Linked DNA regions of Pedobacter sp. W3I1. The protein of the gene in region 3 interacts with the protein of the main gene of each other region in a pairwise test. Links are inferred from orthologs where the notes say so. Each region holds a gene or a part of one and is shown on either strand. Other genes may lie near its edges.

Evidence for each region.
Region 1: the proteins of QF042_RS24335 (region 3) and ung interact in binary tests that used the Escherichia coli proteins (3 or more experiments, as listed by UniProt). The link is inferred for Pedobacter sp. W3I1 from one-to-one orthologs.
Region 2: the proteins of QF042_RS24335 (region 3) and QF042_RS01165 interact in binary tests that used the Escherichia coli proteins (3 or more experiments, as listed by UniProt). The link is inferred for Pedobacter sp. W3I1 from one-to-one orthologs.

What each region holds. Positions count from the first base shown.
Region 1 is NZ_JAUSXN010000001.1:2,759,995-2,762,877, forward strand. The notes cover bases 16-2,732. They hold ung (uracil-DNA glycosylase), read right to left. Parts: upstream 1,856-2,732; coding sequence 1,175-1,855; downstream 16-1,174. Other genes in these bases: QF042_RS11495 (Lrp/AsnC family transcriptional regulator), read left to right, coding at 16-312; QF042_RS11500 (alpha/beta hydrolase), read right to left, coding at 513-1,175; QF042_RS11510 (thioredoxin family protein), read right to left, coding at 2,058-2,576; QF042_RS11515 (DUF2892 domain-containing protein), read left to right, coding at 2,691-2,732. Outside these bases: more of QF042_RS11495, read left to right, coding at 1-15; more of QF042_RS11515, read left to right, coding at 2,733-2,883. UniProt on the Escherichia coli protein: Excises uracil residues from the DNA which can arise as a result of misincorporation of dUMP residues by DNA polymerase or due to deamination of cytosine.
Region 2 is NZ_JAUSXN010000001.1:271,360-274,405, reverse strand. Bases 128-3,007 are described here. They hold QF042_RS01165 (5-formyltetrahydrofolate cyclo-ligase), read right to left. Parts: upstream 1,908-3,007; coding sequence 1,347-1,907; downstream 128-1,346. Other genes in these bases: efp (elongation factor P), read right to left, coding at 2,717-3,007; efp (elongation factor P), read right to left, coding at 2,024-2,584; QF042_RS01170 (hypothetical protein), read right to left, coding at 1,178-1,336; QF042_RS01175 (formimidoylglutamase), read left to right, coding at 128-1,049. Outside these bases: hutI (imidazolonepropionase), read left to right, coding at 1-97; more of QF042_RS01175, read left to right, coding at 90-127; more of efp, read right to left, coding at 3,008-3,046. UniProt on the Escherichia coli protein: Involved in the removal of 5-formyltetrahydrofolate.
Region 3 is NZ_JAUSXN010000001.1:5,944,177-5,947,276, forward strand. What follows is about bases 12-2,945. They hold QF042_RS24335 (nucleoside-diphosphate kinase), read left to right. Parts: upstream 12-1,235; coding sequence 1,236-1,655; downstream 1,656-2,945. Other genes in these bases: QF042_RS24330 (bifunctional oligoribonuclease/PAP phosphatase NrnA), read right to left, coding at 12-993; QF042_RS24340 (FKBP-type peptidyl-prolyl cis-trans isomerase), read left to right, coding at 1,790-2,560. Outside these bases: more of QF042_RS24330, read right to left, coding at 1-11; QF042_RS24345 (hypothetical protein), read left to right, coding at 2,953-3,100. UniProt on the Escherichia coli protein: Major role in the synthesis of nucleoside triphosphates other than ATP. The ATP gamma phosphate is transferred to the NDP beta phosphate via a ping-pong mechanism, using a phosphorylated active-site intermediate.

The DNA.
Region 1 (2,883 bases), 3.2 Mb from region 3 along the record:
TATCATGCATTGGTAGATGAAGAAAAGCTGGGTCTAGGCATCAAAACCTTTATCCAGATTCAACTCGATTTTCATAAAAATAACACCATCCAGATCTTTTTGGATGAAGTAAATCAAATTAAAGAAATCACAGAGTGCCACCATGTTACTGGTCAGGCTGATTTTCTGTTAAAGGTTTATGTGAAAGACATTAAAGCGTACGAACGTTTAATTATGGATAAAATCAGTAAGATCTCTGTGGTTAAAACTTTCCAAACGATGATGATTATGTCGACCACGAAGAAAGAACCGATTGTGCCTTTAGAGTATTAACCCAAACGCTGTGAGGGGCTTTTAAAAACTATCGCCATTGCGAATTCCGATTTGATAGGAATGTATCTATAACAGGAGCTAATAGAACGGTCGTCATCTCGACTGTAGCGTAGCGAAATGGAGAGATCACATAGATTTCTCGACTACGTTGCACTCCGCTCGAAATGACGATCTGCCGCAGGATGACGTATTAAGTAAGGTTAGTCGATTTCACTGTTCAATACTATCCGATCAATAATTCCTGAAATTTCCTTAGCATTTTGATACACCATAAAATGCGTTCCGTTTTCGATGATAAAATCTGGTTGTGCTGTTTTAGCATATAGAATTTTATCGTTGGTGCCGTGAATATGGTAGATATCTTTAGGTTTGATTTTATTCCTCCAGCTTAAAATACTCCCGATGGCCCATTTCAAAAAATAAGGATCAGTATCTTTTATAATCTGGCCTAGCAATGTTTTCTCATTGCTCGAACGTGTACCAAAATAGTAATTTTGAGTGAGCTTATTCGATGATTTTAAGAGTCTTGCGGGAATAAATTTTAACAGTCCAAGTTTCCCTGCAAAGCGGTATAATGCTGGTAAATGAGTACTCATCATTGTACTCGAAATGATAATCGTTGTTGCAGGTCTTAATATTTTTGCAATTTCTACTGCAATCATCCCCCCAAAAGAAACGCCCACCAGGGCAAAAGGCAGGGTGATGTCTATCGCGCTACTTAATCGTTCGGCGTATGATGCTAATGATTCATTTTTATTTGGCGTAATCCAATTTATATGAATGATATTGATCTTTTCATTCAGCTTTAGCTTAGAAAAAATTCTTTTATCGGCACCTAAACCGCTGATAAAATAAGTATTCATTATGCTGGTAAATTCCAGTCGATAGGTGTTAAGTTATTTTGTACAAGGAGCTGATTTGCTTTCGAAAAATGTTTCGATCCGAAGAAGCCACTGTGGGCCGAAAACGGCGATGGGTGAGCAGCTGTCAATACATAGTGCTTTCTCTGGTCGATTAAAGCCGCTTTCTGCTGCGCATATTTACCCCATAACAGAAATACAATATGTTCGCGTTTCTGAGATAAAGCCTTAATAATTTCATCGGTAAAAATTTCCCAGCCACGGTTTTGATGCGAGCCTGCTTCTGAAGCACGAACAGTTAAAGTGGCATTTAACAACAATACGCCTTGTTCAGCCCAATGCGTTAAATGTCCATGGTTTGGTGTTTTAAAACCTTCAATATCAGTTTCCAGCTCTTTGTATATATTTTTTAACGAGGGTGGAACCGCTACACCACGTTGTACGGAAAAAGAGAGGCCATGCGCTTGTCCAGCACCATGATAAGGGTCCTGACCTAAAATGACAACCTTTACCTGATCAAATGGTGTGGTGTTTAAGGCATTGAAAATATCAGTGCCTTTTGGGTAAACCGTTGCGCCATTCTGTTTCTCCTCCTGTAAAAAAGACTTAAGACTTTTCATGTAGTCTTTTTCAAATTCTTCTTTTAAAACGGCTAACCAACCTGGTTCTAATGCTGCAGACATGTTTTTTGATGTAAGATGTGTTGTGTAATATGGTTGATGGTTTGATAGTTTATAGTCAATGATTTGGGTGTTCAGTTTAAACGATGGGCATTATCTATAAATTATTAAACTATGAGCCCGTAAGTATTAAGCTATCAGTTCTGAACTCCTTGGCTATCAACCATGGACCATTAAACTATGAACCAAAATTTCCTCAAAAAGTTTAAGATTTTTTCTTATAAATAACTAACAGATCACCTTCGAGTGTTGTTTTAGGTCCCTCTATAATCCGTCCAAGTTCTTTTCCTTTTTTATCAAAAACAATAAAAGTTGGCACCCTTACGATATCTAAGCCATCTATAATGCCGTTTTCAGCTTTTTTATTTCCATCAACCGCAATAATTTCTACATTTTTCTCTTTAAAGTGCAAGGCGTCTAAAATTTTAAGGAAGTTTGGTACGTTTGCTTTGCTGTCGCCACACCAGGTACCTAAAACAATTTTGATTTTTTCGTTCTTAACCAGTTTTTTCAATTCGATCAGTGTTGCCGCATCCGGTATATATGCCGCGTAAAGTGGATCGTACATTTCTTTAAACTCAGGAAAAGCGGTAATGCCCTCACGCGTACAAGCATTAATTAATATGTCTTTATTGTGGACTTGATCGTGGATTTTTTTATTAACTTCTTGTGCAGAAACGTTCATTGCAAGTACGATTAGGGTTATGGATAAGAGGATTTTCATATTTACGAGATGGTTTTTTTGAGCTTTTAAATTTTTAATGAAATTATTGTTTTAAAATCTAATTTCTGCCATTTAAACACGATATTTGCAAAAAAAATAATTAGAATAAAATTTATGCCAAATATTATCAGATTAATTGCGGGGTTTGCTTTACTGGGTGGCGCAGTAGCTTTATTTATTTTCGGCTTTTGGCCTTGGGGTATTGTTGCCATTTTATTAGGAATAATTGTACTGGTAACTTATTTCTTTAACGAGAACATGCTTTTAGCACAATGGTTTCTTAGAAAAGATAACATGCCTAAAGCAA
Region 2 (3,046 bases), 5.7 Mb from region 3 along the record:
TACTAAACCGATGCCTTCGATTGCCTATTTGCCATATAGCTTTGGCGAAACGCAAATAGAAACTGTTATTTTAAACGGTGAAATTTATAATGGATAACCTTAAAATATATTCGCAAAGCGACATCGATCATCTGATTATCCTTCGTGAAGGCGAAACCAAACTGGGTGAAAGGGTTGCTGTTTTATCCTCATGGGATGAACTGGAAGGCGCAAATGCGAAATTTGTATTGTTAGGCATTCCGGAAGATATTGGCGTACGTGCAAACTTAGGTATTGCAGGTGCAGCCTCTATGTGGAAACCAGCTTTGGTAGCTTTTTTAAATATCCAAAGCAACCGCTTTTTAAATGGCGAAGAAATTTTGGTTTTAGGCCATTTCGAAATCGATGAGCCCGAAGATTCTTCTGTAAAAGGCTTGAGAAACAAAGTAGCGCAGATTGATGACCTGGTTTATCCGGTAATAGAGAAAATTGTAGCTGCAGGTAAAATACCTATTGTAATTGGTGGTGGGCACAATAATGCTTATCCGATAATTAAAGGTATTTCCTTAGCGCATAAATTCCCAATAGCTGTTTTGAATGTTGATGCGCATGCTGATTTAAGAGAATTGGAGGGTAGACATAGTGGAAACGGATTCTCTTACGCACTAAAAGAAAATTATCTCAATAATTATTGTATGTATGGCTTGCATCAAAACTATAATAATGAAGCTATTTTAAATCAAATAGACTCTAATCCAAAGCTTAAGGCTGTGTTTTTTGACGATGTTTTAACTGGAGCTGATTTTACTAACATGGTGAATGAAATAGGATCGGTTGCAGGTTTGGAAATAGATTTAGATTGTATTCAAAATGTGATCTCGAGCGCCGAAACACCATCTGGTTTTGCCGTTAATGATATTAGAAAATTGATTTTAACCAGCGCAAAGAAATTTTCCTATTTGCACCTAAGCGAAGGCGCAACCCGAATGTTGGATGGAAGGGTGAGTAAGTTAACGTCTAAATTGGCAGCTTATCTGGTGAGTGATTTTATTAAGGCATATATTTCTTAGGCTCAGCCACGGAGGCACAGAAAACACGGTATATTCCCTTTGGCGTCATGCTGAATTTATTTCAGCATCTTTTGTGTTAGGTGAATTTCTTGTGAATAGATCCTGAAACAAGTTCAGGATGACGATTGTTATAAATATTCAGCTTCATATTTCTCACCAGCCTTCAGCATCAGCTCGATCTGTTTCAGGTCTTCAGCGGTTAATTCTTCCTTTTCCTGTAATTCGAATACCGCAATCATGTTGTCTTCGTACTGTTTTTCGGTCTTGATAACGATCTCTTGTAGCATGATGGTAAGCTTAAAACTTTATAATTTCTTTAGGTGTAATGCAAAAATCTAACCTGATGTCGTGTTCGTTCACATCATCGATTTTTTCAATAGCAGGATACAAAGATAAGCCTATTTTTTGAGCATTTATATCCTGTAAAAAACGATCGTAAAAGCCCTTTCCATAACCTACGCGGTAACCCTGTTTATCAAAAGCTAAAAGTGGAATCACAACCAGATCCACTTCGCCTTCATGGAGGTTTCCCTTTTGCGGTTCGAGAATATTGTATAGGTTTTTCTTCAGGTCGCCTACACCAAGGTATTCGTGGTTCGTCATCAAAGCTGTTTCAAAATCAGCTTTTGGTACAATAATCTTAATCTCAGGCTTGGTTTGGTTGAGCCACTCAATCAGCAGGAAAGTATCGGGCTCTTTTTTTTCTTTAATTGGCAAAAAGATGTGTAGCGTTTTAATTCCGCTAAAATCGAGTGTTTTAAACTGTTTTAAAAGCGCTTCGTTTAGTTCCTGGTATTCTGTGTCGCTTAGCAACAACCTGTCTTGTAGGGCTTGCTTTCTGATTTCTGCTTTTAACATACTACAAAGGTAAATATTTTACAGACCTATAAGGTTTCAGAAACCTTATAGGTCTTGAGAAAACAAAAAAAGCCTCTAAAAATTAATTTTAGAGGCTTTAAAAAAATGAGTTAAAATTACTTTACACGCTCAACGTATTCGCCGGTACGGGTGTCAATTTTAATTTTATCGCCTTGATTTACAAACATTGGCACTTTAACTTCAACACCATTTTCTAGTGTTGCTGCTTTTAAAGCGTTTGTAGAAGTATCGCCTTTAACAGCTGGCTCCGAATAGGTAATTTCGAATTCAGCAAAGTTTGGTAATTGAGCCATAATTGCTTCATCGCTTTCCATAGAAACAATAATGTTCATCCCTTCTTTTAGGAATTTAATAGCCGAACCAAATAGTGATTTCTCAACGTTAAACTGTTCGTAGTTGTTGTTATCCATTACCACCAAGTAGTCACCTTCTTCATATAAGTATTGGTAATCGTTGGTTTCAACGCGGCAAATTTCTACAGCCTCGTCGGTATTCATACGTGCCTCAACAATTCTGCCCGATTTAATGTTACGGAATTTACCAGTGTAAAATGCTCCGCCTTTTCCTGGTGTACGGTGATTCCATTCGTCAACAGTAACCAGTTCATTGTTTATACGAAGGATGTTACCTGTTTTAATTTCTGATGCTTTTGCCATATTGTATTATCCTAAATTGGATTTGTATTTCAGTTTTTCGTGACGGCAAAGGTAAAATTATTTTGATAAAAACCTATAAAGGTTTAAGGTATAAGGCTTAGGGTTTAAGGAAATTTAAACCTTCATATTATGCTATTTTACTCTTTCCATGTATTCACCGGTCTTGGTATCAACTTTCACCTTATCGCCCTGATTAATAAACAGCGGAACTCTGATTTCGGCACCAGTTTCTACGGTGGCATATTTTTGTGCACTGGTAGAGGTATCGCCTTTTACAGCAGGTTCTGAGTAGGTGATTTCCAGTTCAACGCTATTAGGCAACTGGGCAACAATAGGTTCGTCACTTTCAAAAGCGATGGTAACATTCATGCCCTCCTTTAAAAACTTAATAGCGTTTCCAAAAAGCAATTTAGGGATATTGTACTGTTCAAAAGTGTTGTTATCCATCACCACCAAATAGTC
Region 3 (3,100 bases):
TTTGTATTCTGCTAATATCGTTTTAAATTCGTTTACTACATCAGCTAAAGGTTTTTCTGCTGCACCACCTGCCGCATTTCTATGGCCACCGCCATTAAAATACTTTTTACAGATTTCGTTGGCCGGAAAATCGCCTGTAGACCTCACAGATAATTTAACCTTATCCGTACGTTCAACAATTAATGCGGCTAAACGGATACCGTTAATTGATAATGCATAGTTTACCACACCCTCTGTATCACCGGTTGCGCTATGGTATTGTGCCAGTTCTTCTTTTGTAACCGAAATAATGGCGGTATTGTATTCTCTTATTACTTCTAACTTGTTTGACAGGCAATAACCCAAAAAGCGTAAACGATTTTCGCTCGCATTATCGTATACCAGTTGGTGGATTTTCGAATGCTCCGCACCAAGATCTATCAGATCGGCAGCAATACGATAAACGTCGGCTGTTGCTGATGGAAAGCGGAAAGATCCGGAATCCGTCATGATACCAGTATACAAACAAGCGGCAACATCTTTATTGATCCCCGCTTTATCTTCCAATTGGTTAACAATAAAATCGTAAACCAACTGCGCAGCAGCACAGGCATTGATATCCCAATGGCGGTAATCATCAAAATCTTCAGGTTCGAGGTGATGATCGATCATGATCTTTTTAGCACCTGCAGCCCTAACCAATTCGCCTAATTCATTAATGCGGCTAAGGGTATTAAAATCAAGACAAAAAATGAGCGAAGCTTCATCCACTAACCTGGCTGCTTCTTCTTGTTGCTCAGTAAAAATAATTACATCGCCATTATTTGGCATCCAATGCAAAAAAGTTGGGTAATCTGTTGGTGTGATTACCTTAACATGATGGCCTTTTTGAATTAAATATCCATATAAACCAAGAGATGAACCCATCGCATCGCCATCGGGTTTGTGATGCGTAGTGATCACAATTCGTTGTGGCGTAGCCAATAATGTTTTTAATTCAGTTAATGTAAGCATATATTTTTTGCGCTGCAAAGCTAAGTAAATTTAGATTAGGATTAAAGGATTTTAGGATTAGTAAGATCATAGTTTTAAAAGAGATTAAGATTAACAGAATTATGTAGCATAAAAAAAGCTCAATTATCCCTTTAAAGCCTAATGATCGATTACTAACCTCGATTCACAACCGAAGAACAATGTTTATTGCTTATTCATCAATTAAAACGTATTTTTGCAAAAAATTTGATATCAAAAGCACAATGAGCACTAACAGAACTTTTACCATGATCAAGCCAGATGCAGTAGTAAACGGCCATATCGGATCAATCATTAACGACATTACTAATGCTGGTTTCAAAATCATTGCATTAAAATATACTAAACTTACAGCCGAAACTGCAGGTCAGTTCTATGCTGTTCACGCTGAGCGTCCTTTTTATAAAGATTTAGTAAGTTTTATGTCTTCGGGACCTATTGTTGCTGCTATTTTAGAAAAAGACAACGCAGTTGAAGATTTCAGAAAATTGATCGGCGCTACTAACCCGGCTGAAGCTGCAGAAGGCACCATCCGTCAGAAATATGCAAAATCAATCGATGCAAACGCTGTTCACGGTTCAGATTCTGACGAGAATGCAGAAATTGAAGGTAACTTCTTCTTCAAAGCAGACGAACGTTTCTAATTCTCCACACAAAAAATTTACAATAAAGCCCCGAATATTCGGGGTTTTATTGTTTTATCTATTTTGTATCTTTCGGGCTTTAAATATTATCCATCATTAAACCTGTTGGAATTAATTACACCATAAAATAATCAATGAAGAGAATTTTCTTAGCGGTATGTCTATCCGGTATCGCTGTTGCATCTTATGCACAAACCAAAACGGCAAAGAAACCTGTTGCCAAAAAATCGACCACAGCCACTAAAACATCAACTCTTGCATCTGCTGGTTTAAAATCTACGTTAGATTCTACCAGTTATGCTTTTGGTACCTCAATCGGTGCCGGCTTAAAAACAACTGGCCTTTCTACCTTAAATTACGAAGTATTGTTAAAAGGCTTGAAAGATGCATTTACCGGCGGCAAGGTTGTGTTAACCCAGCAGCAGGCCCAACAGTGTATAAATGAAGCATTAGCAAAGGCATCATCGGTAAAAAACAAAGCTGAAACAGAAGCAAATAAAATTAAATACGCACCAATTATGAAAGAAGGACAAGATTTCTTAGAACAGAACAAAAAACGTGCAGGTGTACAAACAACTGCAAGCGGTTTACAGTATGAAGTTTTAACCGCTGGTACTGGCGTTAAACCGTTGGCAACCGATTCGGTACTGGTTCATTATAAAGGAACATTATTAAACGGAAAACAATTTGACAGCTCTTACGATAGAGGTGAACCGATTTCTTTTCCTTTAAACCAGGTAATTAAAGGCTGGACAGAAGGTGTACAGTTAATGCCTGCTGGTTCAAAATATAAATTCTTTATTCCTTACAACCTGGCTTATGGCGAACGTGGCGCAGGACAGGACATTCCTCCTTATAGCACGTTAATCTTCGAGGTTGAGTTGTTAAAAGTGAACGGGAAATAAGATTTGTGCAGTCAGATGTTACCATCTGACTGTTAATGCAAATAATATTGTGAGATAATTACTTCTTTTAGAAAAAGAAGTAGAGATCGTGTCAGATCGTAACATTTGACACCACTACGAAATACCTGCTTATTTATTGAGCAGGTATTTTTTTTTTGGAAAACAACGTTCAATGCGATGTGGCAACTGTAGTCCCGCCACCGCTTATAGTCCTCGCTACGCTGCGGGCTATGCCGCTTTGTCGGGTTTATTAGAGAACGGGCTGTAGCCTTAAAAGGGTAGTCAGATGTTACCACGATGAAGATGCTGGAACAAGTTCAGCAGGACGAATCTTGGTATTTACCAAAACTTTCTTCAGTATTCAATGTTAGCTATTACAAATTAACATGAATATGAAAAGAGCATTCCCTTTAGTACTGATCGCATTTTTATGCACTACCTTAAGCAGTTGTGAACTAGTAGAAGGTATATTTAAAGCCGGCGTTTGGGTTGGCGTTATTGTAGTTGTAGTAGTGGTTGCACTGCTGATCTGGATTTTAT